One region of the Geomonas ferrireducens genome, then DNA from elsewhere that is predicted to be linked to it. Evidence: riboswitches for the same ligand, from Rfam matches in the RefSeq annotation. Region 1 holds a riboswitch; each other region holds the start of a gene.
The links. A riboswitch is a leader RNA that binds a small molecule or an ion and turns the genes downstream of it on or off. The one in region 1 is predicted to bind molybdenum cofactor.
Positions count from the first base shown of each region.

Region 2: it holds a riboswitch for molybdenum cofactor, as region 1 does, so the genes downstream of both, E8L22_RS13400 (molybdopterin molybdotransferase MoeA) here and E8L22_RS17935 (aldehyde ferredoxin oxidoreductase family protein) in region 1, are expected to answer to the same signal.
Region 3: it holds a riboswitch for molybdenum cofactor, as region 1 does, so the genes downstream of both, E8L22_RS00915 (hypothetical protein) here and E8L22_RS17935 (aldehyde ferredoxin oxidoreductase family protein) in region 1, are expected to answer to the same signal.

Region 1 covers NZ_SSYA01000003.1:466,011-472,264, forward strand. Annotated here, with positions in the region: gene ahcY (adenosylhomocysteinase) at 1-360, shown strand, start outside; gene E8L22_RS17920 (molybdopterin molybdotransferase MoeA) at 799-2,040, opposite strand; gene E8L22_RS17925 (HesA/MoeB/ThiF family protein) at 2,153-3,004, opposite strand; gene E8L22_RS17930 (MoaD/ThiS family protein) at 3,006-3,230, opposite strand; gene E8L22_RS17935 (aldehyde ferredoxin oxidoreductase family protein) at 3,300-5,030, opposite strand; molybdenum cofactor riboswitch at 5,072-5,193, opposite strand; gene E8L22_RS17940 (iron-containing alcohol dehydrogenase) at 5,365-6,254, opposite strand, start outside.
Region 2 covers NZ_SSYA01000002.1:1,053,855-1,060,108, reverse strand. Annotated here, with positions in the region: gene E8L22_RS13420 (acetate kinase) at 17-1,282, shown strand; gene pta (phosphate acetyltransferase) at 1,400-2,401, opposite strand; gene mog (molybdopterin adenylyltransferase) at 2,492-2,989, opposite strand; gene moaC (cyclic pyranopterin monophosphate synthase MoaC) at 3,022-3,498, opposite strand; gene E8L22_RS13400 (molybdopterin molybdotransferase MoeA) at 3,499-4,710, opposite strand; molybdenum cofactor riboswitch at 4,778-4,899, opposite strand; gene moaA (GTP 3',8-cyclase MoaA) at 5,221-6,201, shown strand; gene E8L22_RS13390 (MOSC domain-containing protein) at 6,217-6,254, shown strand, end outside.
Region 3 covers NZ_SSYA01000001.1:199,336-205,589, forward strand. Annotated here, with positions in the region: gene E8L22_RS00905 (ABC transporter ATP-binding protein) at 1-1,120, opposite strand, end outside; gene E8L22_RS00910 (hypothetical protein) at 1,117-1,353, opposite strand; gene E8L22_RS00915 (hypothetical protein) at 1,355-2,098, opposite strand; molybdenum cofactor riboswitch at 2,198-2,315, opposite strand; gene E8L22_RS00920 (DUF1003 domain-containing protein) at 2,393-2,926, opposite strand; gene E8L22_RS00925 (PAS domain S-box protein) at 3,052-5,601, opposite strand; gene E8L22_RS00930 (PadR family transcriptional regulator) at 5,824-6,174, opposite strand; gene E8L22_RS00935 (permease) at 6,189-6,254, opposite strand, start outside.

The DNA.
Region 1 (6,254 bases):
AAGCAGTATAAGTGGGAGAACATCAAGCCACAGGTCGACCACGTCATCTTCCCGGACGGCAAGCGCATCATCCTGCTCGCGGAAGGTCGCCTGGTGAACCTCGGCTGCGCCACCGGCCATCCTTCTTACGTTATGTCCTCTTCCTTCGCGAACCAGACGCTCGCGCAGATGGAGCTCTTCTGCAACCCGGGCAAGTATCCGGTGGGCGTATATATCCTGCCGAAGGAGCTGGACGAGAAGGTGGCGCGTCTGCAGCTGAAGACCCTGGGTGCCATGCTGACCGAGCTGTCCGACGCACAGGCGGCGTACATCGGCGTGAAGAAGGAAGGTCCGTACAAGTCGGAGCACTACAGGTATTAAACCGAGAGGACGTTCTACAGAACCGAGAGGACGTTCAACGTTCTACGTTCTATGTTAACTGACTGACTGCCAAACTCTCCCGGGGCATCTTTGCTCCGGGAGAGGGGGGGAATGATTATTCGGCCCTACAGGGGCGGTACAGAAACACTCAAGACAAAAAGTAAGGGCGCTCGGTTTGACCGGCGCCCTTTCTTATCCTTCCTGCTCGCTATCTTCTTTTTTCTTCTTCCCCTGACCAGGGGTGCATGCCGGCGACATTCAGGTCGCAATCCCCATCCGGGGCAGGATGAAACGCTGCAGCGCCACCCAGACGACCACTATTCCTACCAGAATCAACAGCTCGTTCATATTTCACCTCCCAAAACGATACGATGCACTATATCGCATATTCGGGAAGAAAAATATAGCAAATTAATTATTATTATTACCCTTTCAGCATCAATGCAGGTAGCCGACGGCCGCCTCGCACTCGCTGACCAGGTCGACCTCCCTCAAAAGGGCGAGATCCACTTCGCTGCCGGCCGGGATGAAGGTCGCGTCGCAGGGGAGGGCGGCGAGCGCGTCGCACCTCGTCATGGTGCTGAGGATCGCGGTGTGCTGTTCGCCGGCACAGTAGGCGACGTGCCTGCCGTGACGCTTTTTCACTGTCACCCGGATGAAGTGCAGCTTGCCTGGCTTCTTGTGGGCGTCCTCGGCGAGAATTCCCTTCACGAACGGGGGAACCACCTTCCGGTGCCCCATCATCTTCAAGAGGGCGGGCTTCACCAAAAGCTCAAAGGTCACCATGGTGGAGACCGGGTTGCCTGGAAGCGAGAAGATGGGCTTTCCCTGCCAGGTCGAGAAGGCGGTGGGCCCCCCCGGCTTCATGCCGATCTTCCAGAAAAGCTCCTCGGCCCCAAGCCCGGCGGCGACCTCGCGCACGAGATCCCGGTCTCCGGCGGAAACACCGGCCGACGTGATCAGCGCGTCGCAGCATAGCCCCTGCAGCATCTTCTCCCGGTGGCTTTCCACCTTGTCGCGCGCGATGCCGACCAGTACCGGCTCGGCACCCGCCTCGCGTACCGCGGCGGCCAGCGACAGGGCGTTGGAGTTGATCACCTTGCCCGAGACCGGGCGCTCGCCCAGCTCGATCAGTTCATCTCCGGTGGAGAGTATGGCCACACGCGCTTTGCGGTACACCGGCACCAGCGCCTGTCCCATGGCGGCCAGCATGCCGACCTCGGCGGGACGAATCCCTGTTCCCTCGGCGAGGACCGGGGCGCCGGCGGTTACGTCGCCGCCTCTCACGCGCACATGCTGCCGGGGGAGCACCTTGTGGCTTATCACCACATGGTCCCCGTCCACTTCCGCTTCCTCGAGGGGTATGACGGCGTTGCAGCCGGGGGGGATGGGGGCTCCGGTCATGATGCGCACCACGCATCCAAGCTCGACCGTGGCGGCGACGTCGCCCCCGGCGGGTAGAAAGCCGGTGATGGCGAGGCGGGTGGGGGCGGAGGTGCAATCCGCTGCGTGCACGGCGAAGCCGTCCATGGCGGAGTTGTCGTAAAGCGGCAGGTCCCAGGGGGCGATGATGTCCCTGCTTACCACACGCCCGAAGGCGTCCATCAGCGGAACGGTTTCCTCCCCAAGGGGCTTCACGTGGGCCAGTATGATGCCGCGCGCTTCTTCAAAGCTTGGCATGGTGCACCTCCTCGGTGCTGTCTGGCGCCGTCGTGGCGCCGGTAGTTAATTGCAGCCACGATCTTTGTGGCCAAGCCCCTACCCTTGCGGGAGGGGGAGGTTCTTTGTTTCTTTACGCCGCGTTCACCAGCTTGACCGGAACCTCGGCGTACGATATCTCGTGCATTTCCATTTCCAAGAGGTCGATGGATAGCTTGCGGTTTCTCAACGGCTCTCCCTTGCCGAGCAGGACCTTGCAGACCTCGGCGACCTCGAGGCTCGCCACCACGGCCGGTGTGAAGGAGGGGTTGCCGAGCTGCTGCTCGATCCCCTTGCCGGCCACCCAATGCCGGTAGATGTTCTGCACCGTGGTCTCTCCGGGGAACTGGGTGGCCACGTGTCCGTACCACCCGCCGATGGCGCCGTGCACCATGGGAATTCCGGCCAGTGTGCATACCTCGGCCAGCTGCAGGCGGTAGGGGATGCTGTCCAGGGCGTCGACCGCGATGCTTACCCCTGCAAGGAGTTCGAAGCCGTTGGTCAGGCAGAAGGCGTCCTCGATGGGGGTCACCGTGACGGCCGGATTCACCTGGGCAAGCCGTTCCGCCGCGACCGCCACCTTGGGCTGGCCAAGGGACGCCGGCGAGGAAAGTATCTGCCGGTTCAGGTTGTGCTCTTCGAAGATGTCCGGGTCGATGGCGACGATCTGACCGACGCCGAGACGCGCCAACTCCTCGAGGACGTAGCCGCCCAGGCCGCCGCAGCCGATCACGGCGACGCGGCTTTGGAACAGGCGCAACTGGTCTTCGACACCGATCATGCTCCTGTTGCGCTGGTAGCGGGCCGGAAGGATGCCGTTTTGCAGGGCGAGCCACTCCACCGCGGCGTGGCTTATGTCGAAGAGCTTCGCAGTGGTGTCCTGGGCGCGCCAGGAAAGCAGGCCGTCCTTGGTCTGTTCCTTCAAAAAGACGAGGGCGTTATGCATGTCAGCCTCCTCCGACCAGGGGAAAGAGCGAAAGGGTGTCGCCGTGGGCGAGCTTGCTGTCCAGTTCGCCGTGCCGGCCGTTCAGCATGACGATGCCGATCTCCTCTTCGGTGAGACCCAAAGAGAGCACCACGGCGCGTACCTCGGTTCCTTCGGCGAGTTCCTGTTCGGCCACCTTGAACCTGCCGTTTCTGAAAGTAGCGAAAAGTTTGAGAGTTATCTGCATGAGGCACCTGCTCGTGGTTCAAACGGAAAAACCCGGCGTGACCTTCGTCACGCCGGGCGTCGGCTGCTTCTAGAAGTTCCAGAACTCGTCGAGTTCCTCGTCGGTGAAGTCCCACACCGCGTTGTGCGGCGCTACCGGCTCGTTCTTGAAGAAGTCCGGGAGGCGGTCATGGACGTTGCTGAGACCGGCTTTCTGGTTGAATTCGCGCTCGGTCTTCAGGACGTACTTGCCCAGGTTGGTGACGTCGTCGCCGGTGAGGGCGATGCCGAAGCGGGCGTTGATCATGTCGATCAGGGCCGGGAGGCACTCCGGTATGTCCAACGCCGGGAAGGCGACGAAGATGCACATACCGGTCGAGTCGACCGCGGCGGTCGCGATCTGCAGGTTACGGGAGAGCTCGACCTGGCCGTCCTTCTTGAGCGGGTCGACGTAGCCGCCGACGTTCAGGATGTTGGTGGCGATGGTGTAGCCGGAGGTGTGGTCGGCGCCCATGGTGGAGGTGGCGTAGGTGACGCCGATCCCCTTGACGGAGCGCGGGTCGTAGGCCGGGATCGCCTGGTTCTTGACGACCGGTACGCGGGTCACGCCGTAAGTGCGGCCCACGGAGCCTGCGCCGCCGCCAAGGATGCGGCCAAGGGCGGTCCCCTTGCCGATCTCGTCGGTCAAAAGACGCAGCATCTCTTTGGAGTCACCCCAGTTGAGGATGCCGGCTTCCATTGCGACGCCGAACATGACGGCGGTCTCGATGGAGTCGATCCCGATGTCGTCCATCAGGTTGTCGGCGCGGGCGATGTCGTCCAGGTTGTCGATGCAGCAGTCGGCACCCAGGCCCCAGATGGTCTCGTACTCGAAGCCGGAGGTGACGTACTTCCCGTCCTTGTCGTGGTAGACCTGCGAGCACTGGATGATGCAGCCGGCGTGGCAGCCGTGCTTGGGCTTGCCGCCGCGCGCTACGATGGTGTCGTACATGGTCTCACCGGAGATCTTGTCGTGAGCTTCAAACTGGCCGGTGGTGAAGTTTCTCGTCGGGAGACCGCCGGCCTCGTTCAGGATGTTCACGAGGACGTTGGTGCCGTAGGTCGGCAGCCCCTCGCCGGAGACCGGGTGCTCGAGAATGGCCTTGGAGAACGCCCTGGCGGCAGTCTTGAATTTGTCCGGATCGGCGATCTTCACGCCCGGAGCGCCTTCGCCGTCGATGGAGATGAACTTGATCTGCTTGGAGCCCATGACTGCGCCCAGGCCGCCACGGCCGTGGCTGCGGATCTTGCTGTCCGGGTCCTTGACGGAGATGTTGGCGGCGGTCATCTTCAGCTCACCGGCCGGGCCGATGGTGAGGACGCCGGTTTTCTTGCCCAGGCGCGCCTCGACCGCGTCGATGACGGCGAAGTTACCAAGGCCCAGCAGTTCCTTCTCTTCGCTGATGGTGACGCCGTTCACGCCGACGGCGAGGTTGTACCAGGCGTCACCCTTGGGGGCGCCTTCGATGATGAGGGCCTTGATGCCGAGTTTCGCCAGCATCTGTGCCGCGGTGCCGCCTGCGTTGGACTCCTTGATGCCGCCGGTGAGCGGGCTCTTGGCGCCTGCGGAGAGGCGACCGGAGTTGGCTGCCGGGGTGCCGGTCAGAAGGCCGGGTGCGAACACCAGCTTGTTCTCGGCGGAAAGCGCGTGGCAGGTCGGCGGTACTTCGGCTGCAACGATGGTGGAGGTGAGGCTGCGGCCGCCAAGGCCTGCCCAGGCTGCCGGAACTTCTTCGATCTTGGTGGTGAGGTCGGTCATGTTGACGCGAAAAATCTTATCCATGCTTTTCAAGCTCCCTAATTTAAATTGTTCTACCGGCTGCTTGACGTCAGCCGGGACTCCTTTCCAAGAGGGAGGCTGCACCGTTTCCAGGGCAACCCGTTGGCCTGGAGCCATGAGGGGAGGTCCCTTTTAGGCTCGACACGGCTCGGAGATTTTTGATGCCAGACTGACCCGACACCGCTTACGCATCTGTTGGGTGGTGCGGTGGCGAATAATCATTCGCCCCTACTCTTCACCCCTTCCCCCGGAGGGGGGAGGTCGGGAGGGAGGGAGCCAGGAATTCCCCCCTCCCTAACCCTCCCCCTCCGGGGGCGGGGATCATGCTGCAGCGTTATTACATCGCATCCTTGAAGATCTGGATGACCTGCTCAAGGGTCGCTTTGCGCGGGTTGGTGAACTGGCAAGCGTCCTTTTTTGCGTTTTCCGCCATGATCGAGAGGTCCTCTTCCTTCACGTTGAGGGCCTTGAGGCCGGTCGGGATGCCGATGGAAGCGGAGAGGCTGCGGATCCTGTCGATCGCCTTCTGGCCGGCTTCGGTCACGGAGAGGCCGTCGACGTTCTCGCCGAGGGCTTTCGCGATGTCGGCGAAACGCTCGGGGCATGCGATCAGGTTGTACTGGCTGACGGCCGGCAGCAGGATGGCGTTGCAGACGCCGTGCGGCAGGTTGTAGAAGCCGCCCAGCTGGTGCGCCATGGAGTGAACGTAGCCAAGCGAAGCGTTGTTGAACGCCATGCCGGCCAGGTACTCGGCGTAAGCCATCTTGTCGCGTGCCTCGAGGTCTTCGCCGTTGGCGACAGCCTTGGAGAGGTACTTGGCGATCAGTTCGATGGCCTTGATGGCGCATGCGTCGGTGATCGGGGTAGCGATGGTGGAGACGTATGCCTCAACTGCGTGGGTGAGGGCGTCCATACCGGTAGCCGCGGTCAGAGCGGCCGGCTTGCCGACCATGAGCAGCGGGTCGTTGATGGCGATGTTCGGAGTGCAGCGCCAGTCGACGATGGCCATCTTCACGTGGGTGTCGGTGTTGGTGATGATGCAGAAACGGGTCATTTCGGAAGCGGTGCCGGCGGTGGTGTTGATGGCGACGAATGCCGGCATCGGTTTGGTGGACTTGTTGATGCCTTCGAAGTCGCGGATGTTGCCGCCGTTGCCGATGACCAGGCCAACGCCTTTGGCACAGTCATGGGAGGAGCCGCCGCCCAGGGAGATGATCGCGTCGCAAC
Region 2 (6,254 bases), on a different contig from region 1:
TGGGGGACGCTAACTGATGGATATATTGGCACTTAACTGCGGTAGTTCTTCGGTAAAATACCAGTTGTTTGACTGGGATAAAAAAGTGGTGGTAGCCAAGGGTATGGTGGAGCGCGTGGTGATCGGCGACTCCTTCATCCTGCATGAGGTTCCGGGGCGCGAAACCTACCGGGAAGACTCAGATTGTCCCGACCACAAGACCGCAGTTGACCTGATCCTGAGGACGCTTACCTCCCCCGAGTACGGGGTGCTTAAAGACATCAAGCAGATCGCCGCAGTAGGCCACCGCGTGGTGCACGGCGGCGAGAAGTTCACCAAGTCCGTTCTCATCGACGATGAGGTGCTTGCCGCGGTGACCGAGGTGCAGCATCTGGCACCGCTGCACAACCCGCCCAACATCGCCGGCATCGAGGGCGCCATGGCCGTCCTTCCGGACGTTCCCCAGATTGCCATTTTCGATACGGCGTTTCATCAAACTATGCCCGAGCAGGCGTACCTCTATCCGCTTCCCTACGAGTGGTACGAGAAGTACGGCGTGAGGCGCTACGGTTTCCACGGAACCTCGCACCTCTACGTTTCCAAGCGCATCGCCGCGATCCTCGGCAAGCCCGCCAGCGAGTGCAACGTGATCACCATGCACATCGGCAACGGCGTGTCCCACTGCGCGATCAAAAATGGCGTATCCGTCGACACGAGCATGGGGCTCACCCCGCTTGAAGGCGCCATGATGGGGACCCGCTGCGGTGACATCGATCCGGCCATCCCGGCGTTCATGATGCAGAAGGAGAACCTCTCCGCCAAGGAGATCGACTCCATCCTCAACAAGAAAAGCGGCGTCATCGGCATCACCGGGCGTTTCACCGACCGCCGTGACGTCATCGAAAACGCCAACGCAGGGGACCGTCTCTGTGCGCTCGCCCTGGACATCGAGGCGTACCGGCTCAAGAAGTACATCGGCTCCTACATGGCCGTTGTCGGAAGGCTCGATGCCGTGGTGTTCACTGCCGGGGTAGGGGAGATGGGTGCGCCGATCAGGGCTCGGGCCCTGTCCGGGCTGGAGCACCTGGGGATCATCCTCGATCCCGAGAGAAACGCCTCCGCCATGACCAGGAAGCGCGAGACGCTGATCACCACCGACGACTCCAAGGTGAAGGTGTACGTCATCCCGACCGATGAGGAGCTTGTCTTCACCGAGGACGTGGCGGCAATTCTGGACGGCACCTACACCGACCATATGAGCTTCGAGTACAGCTTCTCCAAGCCCGACTTCGTAAGGAAGTAGAGGCGCGGCAGGCAAGACAGTAAAAAGGCCGGCGGGAGGATTTCCCGCCGGCCTTTTTGTGTTTTGAATCGGCCGCCGCCGAATGACAGCGGCCGGTTGGTCCGAGTGTGGGCGCTGCTAGCCCTGCGCCTGCACCGCGGTGATTGCGGTGACGTCGACGATGTCCTGCACGGAGCAACCGCGGGAGAGGTCGTTGACCGGCTTCGCGAGCCCCTGGATCACCGGGCCGATGGCCTTGGCGCCGGCTAAACGCTCAACGAGCTTGTAGGCGATGTTGCCGGCGTCGAGATCGGGGAACACCAATACGTTGGCCTTACCGGCGACACCGCTCGCCGGGGCTTTTTTCGCACCAACGGCAGGGATCAGGGCGGCATCCGCCTGCAGCTCGCCGTCGATGGAAAGCTCCGGATCCATCCCCTTGGCGATTTCCAGCGCCTTCAGTACCTTGTCGGCATCCGGGTGGCTTGCGCTTCCCTTGGTCGAGAAGGAGAGCATGGCGACGCGGGCCGGCACGTCGAGGAACGACTTGCAGTTCTTTGCGGTGGCGATGGCGATCTCAGCGAGGGCCTGGGCGTCCGGGTTCGGGTTAACCGCGCAGTCGGCGAAGAGGATCACGCCGTTTTCCCCGAAGTTGGGGGTCTGCGTGGCCATGAGGAAGAAAGAGGAAACGGTCTTGATGCCGGGGGAGGGGCCGACGGTCTGGAAGGCGGCACGGAGCACGTCGCCGGTGGTTCCGGTTGCACCGGCCACCTCGCCGTCGGCGTCACCTTCACGCACCATCATGCCGGCAAAGTAGAGGTTGTCGTCGGCGGTCAGCAGCTGCTGGGCCTGCTGCGGGGTAAGCCCTTTTGCTTTCCTCAGTTCCACGAGTTTCCCGACGTAGGAATCGAGCTTGGGGGAAGTGGCGGGATCCACGATCTCGACGCCGGAGAGGCTCACACCCTTGGCGGCGGCCGCCTCGAGGACTTTCTCGGGGTTGCCCAGTAGCACGATCTTGGCCAAACCTTGTTCCACGATCTGCTGTGCGGCGAAGAGCATCCTCTCGTCATAGCTCTCGGGTAAGACCACAGTCTTCAGGTTAGATTTAGCCTTCTCGTGAATCTGCTTTACCAACGGCATGTTTATCCCTCCGCAAGTTGATTTTAAAACTGCGTTAGATATATAACCCAGTAGGAGGGATCGGTCAATAGAAAAGCCGGTATCGCGGGGTCAACTGGGCATGGGAGTGCCGCATTCCTCCGGGTCACCCTGCAGCTTGGCGACCGTGTGCGGCACCGCCGCCCAGACGAAGCCGATGTTCTCGGTGGCGCCCTTGGGGCTTCCCGGGAGGTTGATGATCAGGGTGTTTTTCCTGATGCCCGCGACGGCCCGGGAGATGATGGCATGCGGGGTCTTCTTGAGGCTTTCCATGCGCATGACCTCGCCGAAGCCTGGGAGCAGGCGGTCCACCACGCGTTCAGTCGCCTCGGGGGTGACGTCGCGCGGGGAGACGCCGGTCCCGCCGGTGGTGAGGATCAAGTCGTAAGCGCCGCTGTCGGACCACTCAACGAGCTTCTCCGAGATGAGGGGGGCCTCGTCGGGGATCACTTCGGTGCAGGTGACGCTGACGCCGCGCTCTTCGAGCCAGCTTTTCAGTGCCGGGCCGCTGCCGTCGGCGCGCTCCCCGGTAGAACAGCGATCGCTGAGGGTGAGGATGGCTGCTTTCATGGTGCTGATTCTCCTTTTTCTTGCCCGGTCGGCTACGCCTCGCGCTTGTAGACGCCGCTCTTGCCGCCTTCCTTGTAATGCAGCTTGACGTCGGAGATGACGATCCCCTTGTCGCTCCCCTTGCACATGTCGTACACGGTGAGGGCGGCGATCGTGGCCGCGGTCATCGCTTCCATTTCTACGCCGGTCCGCTCGAAGGCGCGAACGGTTGCCATGACGCCGATGGTGCCTTCGGTCTCGTTCACCTCGAACTCTATGGCCACGTGGTGGATGGCAAGCGGGTGGGAAAGGGGGATGAGGTCCGGGGTCTTCTTGGCTCCGGCAATGCCGGAAAGCCGCGCGACGCCCAAGACGTCACCTTTGGCCATCCTGCCGGAGACGATCGACTGCACAGTCTCGGGCTTTAGGGTCAATACGGCGCCCGCTACCGCGGTGCGCATGGTCGGGGTCTTCTGGCTCACGTCCACCATGATGGCGTTGCCGCTGGCGTCGAAATGGTTGAATGACATCTATACCTCCAGTTCCAGGGTCGGGTCGAGCAGATGCAGGTCTACTTCCTCGCCGGCGGTAAATTCGGTCCGGTCGGCGGGAAGCAATGCGAGGGCGTTGCAGCGCAGCATGGTCTTCAATATGCCGGTGTTCTGGTCCCCTGAGGTGCTGGCGACGTAGCGGCCGTTCTCCAGGGTCACGTGCACGCGCAGGAAGTTAAGCTTCCCTGCCTTCTTGCGGGCACCCTCCTTGAGCACACCGGGCACGGTGCGCCGGAACACCTTCTCGTGTCCCATCATCCGCAAAAGGGCGGGGCGGGCGAACTCCTCGAAGGTGATCATGGTGGAGACCGGGTTGCCGGGAAGCGAAAAGACCGGGACGCTTCCTTTCATGCCGAAGGCGGTCGGACCGCCAGGCTTGATGCCAGGCTTCCAGAACTTCTCCGCCACGCCGAGCTCGGCCAAGACCTCGCGCACGAGATCCCGATCGCCTGCGGAGACACCGGCGGAGGTGATCAGGACGTCCGCCTTCAGCCCCTCGGCAAGAAGCGCCCTATGGCTCTCCCGGTCGTCACGTGCGATTCCCAGTATGACGGGCTCGGCGCCGCAGAGCTTGATCGCAGTGGCGAGCGCCAGGGTGTTGCTGTTGACGATCTGGCTCGCGGTCGGCTCGGTGCCGACGTCGACGAGCTCGTCGCCGGTGGATAGGATCGCTACACGCACCTTGCGGTACACCGGGACGAGCACCGCGGAGAACGACGCGAGGAGGCTCACCTGGGGCGGTCCGAGCAGCGTTCCTTTCGTGATGACGGTGTCGCCGCTTGCGACATCCTCGCCCTTGAAACGGATGTGGTCGTGCCTTTTCACCTGTTGCAGCAGCTTGACCGTCTCGGCGGTCGCCTCGGTCTCCTCTATGGGCACCACGGCGTCGGCGCCGGGGGGGATCGGGGCCCCGGTCATGATCCTCGCGGCGCAGCCTGGTGCAATCGCCTCGTCGGAGCTTACGCCTGCGGGGATGTAGTCGGTCACCTTGAGAACGGTGCCTGGCGCGCAGTCAGCGCTGCGTACCGCGAAGCCGTCCATGGCGGAATTGTCCCAGCGCGGCATGTCCTTCGGGGTGACGTAATCCTCGGCGAGGACGCGTCCGGCCGCCTCGAGAAGAAGGACCTTTTCCACCCCGGCCGGGGCGACATGATCGACGACCATCCGTCTGGCCTGCTCGTAGTTTGTCATCGTTACCTCGTCATTGCTGTTTGATAAAGAAAAAGGCCCGATTCCGTGAAAAGGAAAGGGCCCCCTGGCGCAAGCGGTGGCTTTCTCCTTTCCAAAAGGGAGGCGGTGCCGTTTCCGGCAGCACCCATCGGCCGCGGCACCGTGGGGAAGCTCCCTTTAGACGGCCGTGGCTCGGAGACAGATCTGCTTATTCTGGTTTCCATAGCATATTCCCAAGAAAATAAACAATTATTTTGCCTTAAGCGTCCGTCACCCTGGTGTCGCCGACTGCGCAGGGAAGGGCGGTAAGTGCCTATCATAGCATGATTTTCTGCACGATACTCAATGCGTCGGTATGGCCGTATACTTTTTCAAGGCCTGCCACCGTGTGGGGCTTCTCCCTCATTAAGGGGGTTGATTTCCATTCGACAAACAGAGTATGGTTTTGATCGTGTCCCACATTTGCATGGGCGGCCCCGACGCCGCAGGTGCCCGGGGTGCCGTGCAAATAGCCAAAGCACAAAGGAAAATATGTCGCTCATCGATACCTACGGCAGGCGTATCAACTACCTGCGTCTTTCTGTGACGGACCGCTGCAACCTGCGCTGCAGCTACTGCATGCCCGAAGAGGGGGTGGAGAAGCTCGGCCACTGCGACGTGCTCTCCTACGAGGATCTGCTTCGGGTTTCCGCCGAGGCGGTCGCCGCCGGGATAGAGAAGATCCGGGTGACCGGTGGTGAACCGCTGGTACGAAAGGGGATTCTCGACTTCCTCGCGAGCTTAGCCGCCCTCCCAGGGCTCAAGGAACTCGTGCTCACCACGAACGGGCTTCTTTTGAAGGAGATGGCACAGGGGCTCAAGGACGCCGGGGTACAGCGCCTGAACATCAGCCTCGACTCGCTAAAACCCGAGACCTTCGCGGCGATCACCCGCGGCGGCGACCTGCAGCGCGTGCTGGACGGCATCGAGGAGGCGGAGCGGGTCGGCTTCCCGCCGCACAAGATCAACGTGGTGGTGATGCGCGGGGTGAACGACGACGAGATCCTCGACTTCGCCGAGCTGACCCTGAAGCGTCCCTACGCGGTCCGTTTCATCGAGTACATGCCCACCTGCGGCGACGCCGATTGGCGCGACCTTACCGTCCCCGGCGCCGAGATCCGGGAGAGGATCGCGCAGAGGTACACCATCGAGGAGGGGGGTAGCACCGAACGCTCCGGCCCCGCCAGGAACTTCCGGATCAAGGGGGCGCCCGGTTCCCTCGGGATCATCACCGCAATGACCGGGCACTTCTGCGAGGGGTGCAACCGGCTGCGGGTGACCGCCGCCGGGGTTGCCAAGGGATGCCTCTTCTCCGGCTCCGGCGTGGATCTGAAGCCGGTGCTTGCCACGGGTGATCCCGAGCTTTTGCGCCAGGAGATCCAGCGCATCGTCGCGGCGAAGCCGGGGCGCCACGAGGTTACCGACGAGGGTGTCGAAACGAAACCATTTGCCATGTCCCGTGTCGGGGGCTAGCCACAAGGAGATAACATGATCGGAAAGGTTGTCGCGGTTAACATCAGCACCAA
Region 3 (6,254 bases), on a different contig from region 1:
GGTCCGCGAGATGGGCGATGCCGCAAAAGGAGAGGGTCTCGTCCACGATGCGGTCGATCTCCTCCGCCGGGTAGGAAAGGCGCTCCAGCGAGAAGGCGACCTCCTCCCGGACCGTCTCGGCGAAGAGCTGGCGGGCCGGGTTCTGCATCAGGAAACCGAGCCTGCCGCGCAGCGTACCCGGCCCCGGTTTCTCCGTTCCCGCCACCCAGAGCCGCCCCGAGTCGGCGGGGAGAAGCCCGGCGAGGCAGCGCAGGAAGCTCGACTTCCCCGCACCGTTTTGCCCGAACAGATGGACCCGCTCGCCGCGACACACGCGCAGGGTGGCCCGCTTCAGCACCCGGCCCGTCTCCGGGTAGGCAACGTCCAGCCCCTGCACGTCGAGTACCGGCCTCGTCCCGTAGAGGGTCGCCGAATACGGGAGCAGGAAGGCCTTCGGACGGTAGCGCACCGGGTCCGGCGGCGTCGCGTCGTCACTGACGAGGTGCCCCCCCTCGAGCCTCAGGTACCGGTCGATGAGCGCCACGAACGGGCGCGGGTCGTGCTCTGCCATGACGATGGTGTGCCCGCGCTCCTTCAAAAGCGCGAAGATGGCGACAAGTTCGTCCTTTCCCGCGGCGTCGAGCTGCGAGGTCGGCTCGTCCAGCAGGATGAGTCCGGGGCGCATGGAGAGGACCGAGGCGAGGGCTAGGCGCTGCTTCTGCCCCGCCGAGAAACGCTCGACGCTGCGCGTCTCCTCCCCCTCCAGCCCGACTGCTCTCAGCCCCTCGCGCACCCTGATGGCGATCTCGTCCGGCGCCACGCAGAGGTTCTCGGGGCCGAAGGCCACCTCCTCCGCCACGGTGCTGCAGAGGATCTGCGATTCCGGGACCTGGAAGAGGATCCCCGCGGACGGCGCCGCCTCATCCTCGGCCGGCGCCACGCGGATGGTCCCGTGACGCCTTCCGCCGCGCAGAAGCCCCATAACCGCCAGAAGGAGCGTGCTCTTGCCGCAGCCGGAATCGCCGGTCAGGCAGACGAACTCGCCGCGCCGCACGGTGCAGGAGACCCCCTCCAGCACCGGAGCCGCCGCACCGTGGTAGGTGAAGCCGAAATGCTCTATTTCCAGGACTCTATCGTTCAATGCGCGATCAGGGCGGTTTCGCCGTGCCGCGCCGCCCCCCGCAGACAGGTGAACGACTCGACGCTCCAGCGCCGGTAACGGCAGTCGTAGCAGGAGCGATCCTCCTCGGCCAACTGCTCCTCCTCGACATCAGGAACGAAGCAGGTGCAAGCAAGCGCCGCCTGCTCCGCCAGCGACCAGGCCTCCTTGCCGTGGGCGAACTCCATGACCCCTTTCTCGTTTGCGCGCCACATGCTAGTACGCCTTCAACTGCTTGCGGTGCAGGGTCTGCCAGCGCGCCCCGGTCCCCGCGGTCTGCGGAGCCCCGACGAGCAGCACCGATTCACCTTCCAAAAGCACCGTCTTCGGCTTCTCGCCGATGGTCACCAGGTCGTCGTCGCGCAGCGCCTCGCCGGTAACGCTTCTCACCACGTCGACGAGCGGGTGCTGCATGAGCTCGTCCACCCGTAGCATCCGGTACGGTTGGCCGAAGTCCAGGAACCCCTTGAGGCGCCCGTCGTTGCCGGACATCCTTAGCCCGGCGCCGGCGAGGGCCCCGATCACCCCCTGCCCTGTGCCGCCGTGCTGGGAGAGATGCACCCCCAACTTCCCGGCGAGTTCGTACGCCTCGTCCATGCGCACCACATCGCGCTTTGCGCGCCGCCCAAAGGCGATCAGCTCGTTGCGCGCCGTCATCCGACCTGGGACCGCCACGCAGAGGCCGGGGTCGGAACCGGGAGCGCTCTCCCGCTCGAGGAACTCGGCCACGTGCCCGATCACCGGCTCGAGCCATACCTCGTCGATGTCGGCGTAGAAGCACATGGCGCTGTTGTGGGAGGTGTACGGGATGTCCGGGTGCACGAAAAGCTGGTGCCGGGTGATGAAGCCGCAGCTCCCCCACCCTTTCTGCTGCAGCTCGTCTGCCACCAGGGAGGCGATTTCGCCGGTGCCCCGGCTCTCTAAGTTGTCGGTGTCGTCGATGGAAATCACGATGCGCATGGACCTGAACTCCTTCGTTGTATTACACGCTACATAACGGTGGACACAAAAAAGCCCCGTTCCGGATGGAAAGGGGCCCTGTACGGTCGGATACACTCCGGCCGCAGACAAGGCTCTCCTTTCCAAAAGGGAGGCACCGCCGTTTCCAGCAGTACCCGTTGGCCCGCAGCCGTGAGGAGGACCTTTTAGGCGGCGAAGCTCGGAGAGGCATATACGAATTTTGGCAACGTCTTTAACACAGGTAAAACGTATACGCTAGGGAAATATGATGTGAAGGGACAAAGGTGCGGGAGGTTATTCCTCTTTCAGCTCCTGCTCGGCCCGGTCCATGGTCTCAAGCACCTTCTCCGGCCGGACGTCCTGTCTCAGCTCCTCAAGTTCCGGGTTCATCGACTCGGCGACGCCCAACTTGGTGCCGATGGCGGTCAAAAGCTCGATGATCCTGGTCACCTCGTGCTCCGCGAGGAGATCGATGTGCAGGTTCAGTTCGGCGCGCCGGTCGGCGAAGGCCTGCATGCGGTTTTGGCTGATGAGGACGAAGGTGGAAAGAAAGATTGCCTCGACCGAGGCGAACATGGCGAGGATCACCAGGGTGGGGTCGAACCGCTTCATGACGGGAAGCCAGCCGACGTTGACGAGGATCCAGCCGGTGAAGAGGACGAGGTGTATGTACACGAAGGTCATGCTACCGGTGAAGGCGGTGATGGCGTCGGCGACCCGCTCCTGCACCCCCTTGTTCCGCTCCTCGGACTGGCGCCTCTCAAGGAGGGACTCGATGTTGCGGTGCACCACGGAGGCCATCTGCTGATCGGAATCGGAGTCCGGCATCCCCCCTCCCGTTGGCGCCCCTGGGCGTGCGGGGGCTAACCCGGGAAAAGGTACCATCGCGCATGGGCAAGTCAACGAACGTGCCGCCGGAATTCCTGCTCCCATCCCCTCACCCTCCCCGGCACCTACGCGTCGAGAAGCTCCCGCACTTTTCTGGCGAGCTCCGGGGGGGAGATCGGCTTCATCAGGATTTCGACGTGGGGAACCACGGTTTCAAGGTCGGTGAGCATGTCCGCGGTGTAGCCGCTCGTGAAGAGGATCCTGACGGCGGGATCTTCGCGCTTCAGCTCGTCGTACAGCTCCCGTCCGCTCATCCTCGGCATGATGAGATCGGTGAAGACGAGCGCGATGCTGCCGCGGTGCTCGCGGTACTTCTCCAGTGCGTCCGCCCCGTCCACGGCCAGGATGGTGCGGTAACCGAACTGTTTCAGGGCTTCGTTCACCAGGTCCCGCACGTGCTCCTCGTCCTCCACCACGAGGATGGTCTCGGAGCCGCACGGGAGCTCTTCCCGCGCCGTGCCGTGCGCTTTAGCCGGGGCCTGTTCCTGTGATACCGGCAGGTAGACGTGGAAAGTCGTCCCCACCCCAGCCTCGCTCTCCACGTCGATGAACCCCTTATGCTGCTGCACGATCCCGTAGACGATGGAGAGCCCGAGCCCCGTCCCCTTCCCAACGTCCTTGGTGGTGAAGAACGGCTCGAAGATCTTGCTCCTCGTGGCTTCGTCCATCCCCGAGCCGGTATCGGCAACCGTGATGAGGGCGTAGTATCCCGGCGCGCCGAAGCCGTGCGACTCCTGGAAGGATTGGCTCAGGACGACGCTCCGGGTGGCGACGGTCAGGGTTCCCCCCTTCCTCATGGCGTCGCGCGCGTTGGTGGCGAGGTTGATGATCACCTGTTCGATCTGCCCGCAATCGGCGTAGATGGCGAGCGGCCCAACATCGAGGTCGGTCTCGAAAGCGATGTCCTCGCCGATGATCCTTTTCAGGAACTTGGAGACGCTCAAGACGATCTCGTTCAAGTCGCAGTACGCCGGGTGCATGTCCTGCTTTCGACTGAAGGCAAGGAGGCTGCGGGTGAGGTTCGCGGCACGGTCGGAGGCGGCGAGGACCTGGTCGAGCATCTCCCGGCCCGGATCCCCCTCCACCATCCGCATCTCCAGAAGCGCTCCATACCCGCCGATCACGGTGAGGATGTTGTTGAAGTCGTGCGCAATGCCGCCGGCCAGGTGCCCCACGGCCTCGAGCTTCTGGGAGTGGCGCAGTTGCGCCTCCAGGTTCTTCCGGTTGGTGATGTCGCGCACGAAGAAGTGCACCGCAGGTTTGCCGTGGTGCATGATCGAGGTCGCCGTAGCCTCTCCGCAGAAGGTTTCTCCGTCGAGCCGCTGGAAGTCGAGTTCTATGACCGGAAGCTGCCCGACCTGCCGGGACGCCCGCTCCAGTTCGGCAAGAAAGAGCTCCCTTGAAGTGGGATGTATGAAATCGAGCACCTCCCTGGAGAGGATCTCATTGACCGACTCCGCCCCGAGCATGCGTACCCCGGCGTCGTTTATGAAGACGATCCTGTCGTCCACCTTTATGAAGATGATGTCCTGGGAAAGCTCGACGAGCTGACGGTAACGCTCCTCACTCTCGCGCAGGGTCCGCTGGGTCTCGCGGTCGGCGGTCAGGTCGTGCCGGGTGACCACAAGACTGAGCGGAGCGCCCGCCACATCCCTGACGACCCTGAGGGTCACCTGCACCGGGTGCCGATAATAGTTCTCAGGATCCCCCTCCTCAAGCACGGTCACCGCGTCCTGCTGGGACTCCTCAACAACACACTGCGCGCAATGCCCACTGAACCCGGGATGGAGGATCTCGGCGATGTGCCGTCCCGCACACGCTTCGGGAGTGCTGCCGACCATGCGGTAGAATTCCCGGTTGGCGAGCATCAGCCTGCGTTGCGGGTCGAGCAGGTAGATGGCATCGGCGGAGGCGTCCATCGCCGCGCGCCATTCGTTGGCCGCCTTCTCCAGCGAGGCCTCCGCCTGCTTGCGCTCGGTAATATCCTCGCCGGAAAAGAGCACGCCGCTGATCACCCCGTCGTCGTCATGCAAAAGGGTGTTGTGAAACGCGATCATGCGTTCCTCGCCGCTATTGGTGAGGATGGCGTTCTCGAAGAACTCCACCGCCTCGATCTCCCCCGCCATCTGCTTGGCGAAGACCTCCTTCACGACGCCGACTACCGCAGGCGGCAGGCAGACGTCGAACCAGTTGCGCCCCAAAAGCTCGTCCTCTGCCCAACCGAGGATCTGGCACCCCTTCCTGTTGATAAGGATGATGGTGCCGGAGCGGTCGATGGCGGCGAACATGACGCCGGCGATGTCCAGGTAGAGCTGAGCCCGGTTCCTCTCGCGGATCGCGGCATCGAGCACGGCCTTTTTGCTGATCTCTTCCCTCTCCTGCTCCCGGTCCGCGAGCTTTATGAACCAGAAGAAGATCACGTAGATCCCGACCGCACCGATGGTGACCAAAAGGCTGGTCAGCAGCAGAAGATGATGCACCCCGCCGAGCAAGTAGGCGCCGCCGCGCTGCGCGCACTGCTCCAGATTGCGGTAGGTAAGCAGGATGAAGACAAGGGACACCCCCAGCAAGGCGAAGAAGAAATAAACGAGCGTATGTCGGGTCCTTCGTGTCATGGCATTCCCGATGAAATTGTGGGGTTTTCCCTCATAATGATTATCGTCGGGGACGCATAGTGACTTTAATCGCAGGCGTTGGCAAGATCGATTGTGGGGGCATTTGCAGGTGGCGTTGGAGGGAAGTTACCGGTCTTACAGGCTTATAGCCTCGAATAGGGCATTGCGAAGGTCGGCACGCGAAAGTTCCCCACGCCCGAGGCGGAGTCCGGCGCGCGCGGTTCAGGGCGTGTCCCTTTTCTCCAGGGCACGGTAGGTTTCAAGGAAGTATTGCAGGTTAGCCAGGCGCATCTCGATATCGTGCCGCCAGAAGCCGAGCCTCTCCCACCCGACGTCCGTGATGCGGTAGACCCTGCGCGCCGGGCCGCTTCCGCTGGTATCCCAGGTGGAAACCGTCTCCCCCGCCTCCTCCAGTTGCTGCAGGGTGCGGTACAGGGCGGCGCTGTCGGGCCGGCACCCCGGCATGCGCTGCGACAGCTCGGTGAGGATGGCGCCGCCATGCTTCTCCCCTTCGGCCAGCAGGAGGAGAACGAAGGCGGGGAGGTGACGTTGCTGTTTCGTTTTAGGTGCCATGTTTTCTCCTTGTTTCAAGCGTCCGCGCCTTCCGGCTGGGGCAGCGGCGCCTCCTGCGGCAGCAGGCGCTCCATGAGGTA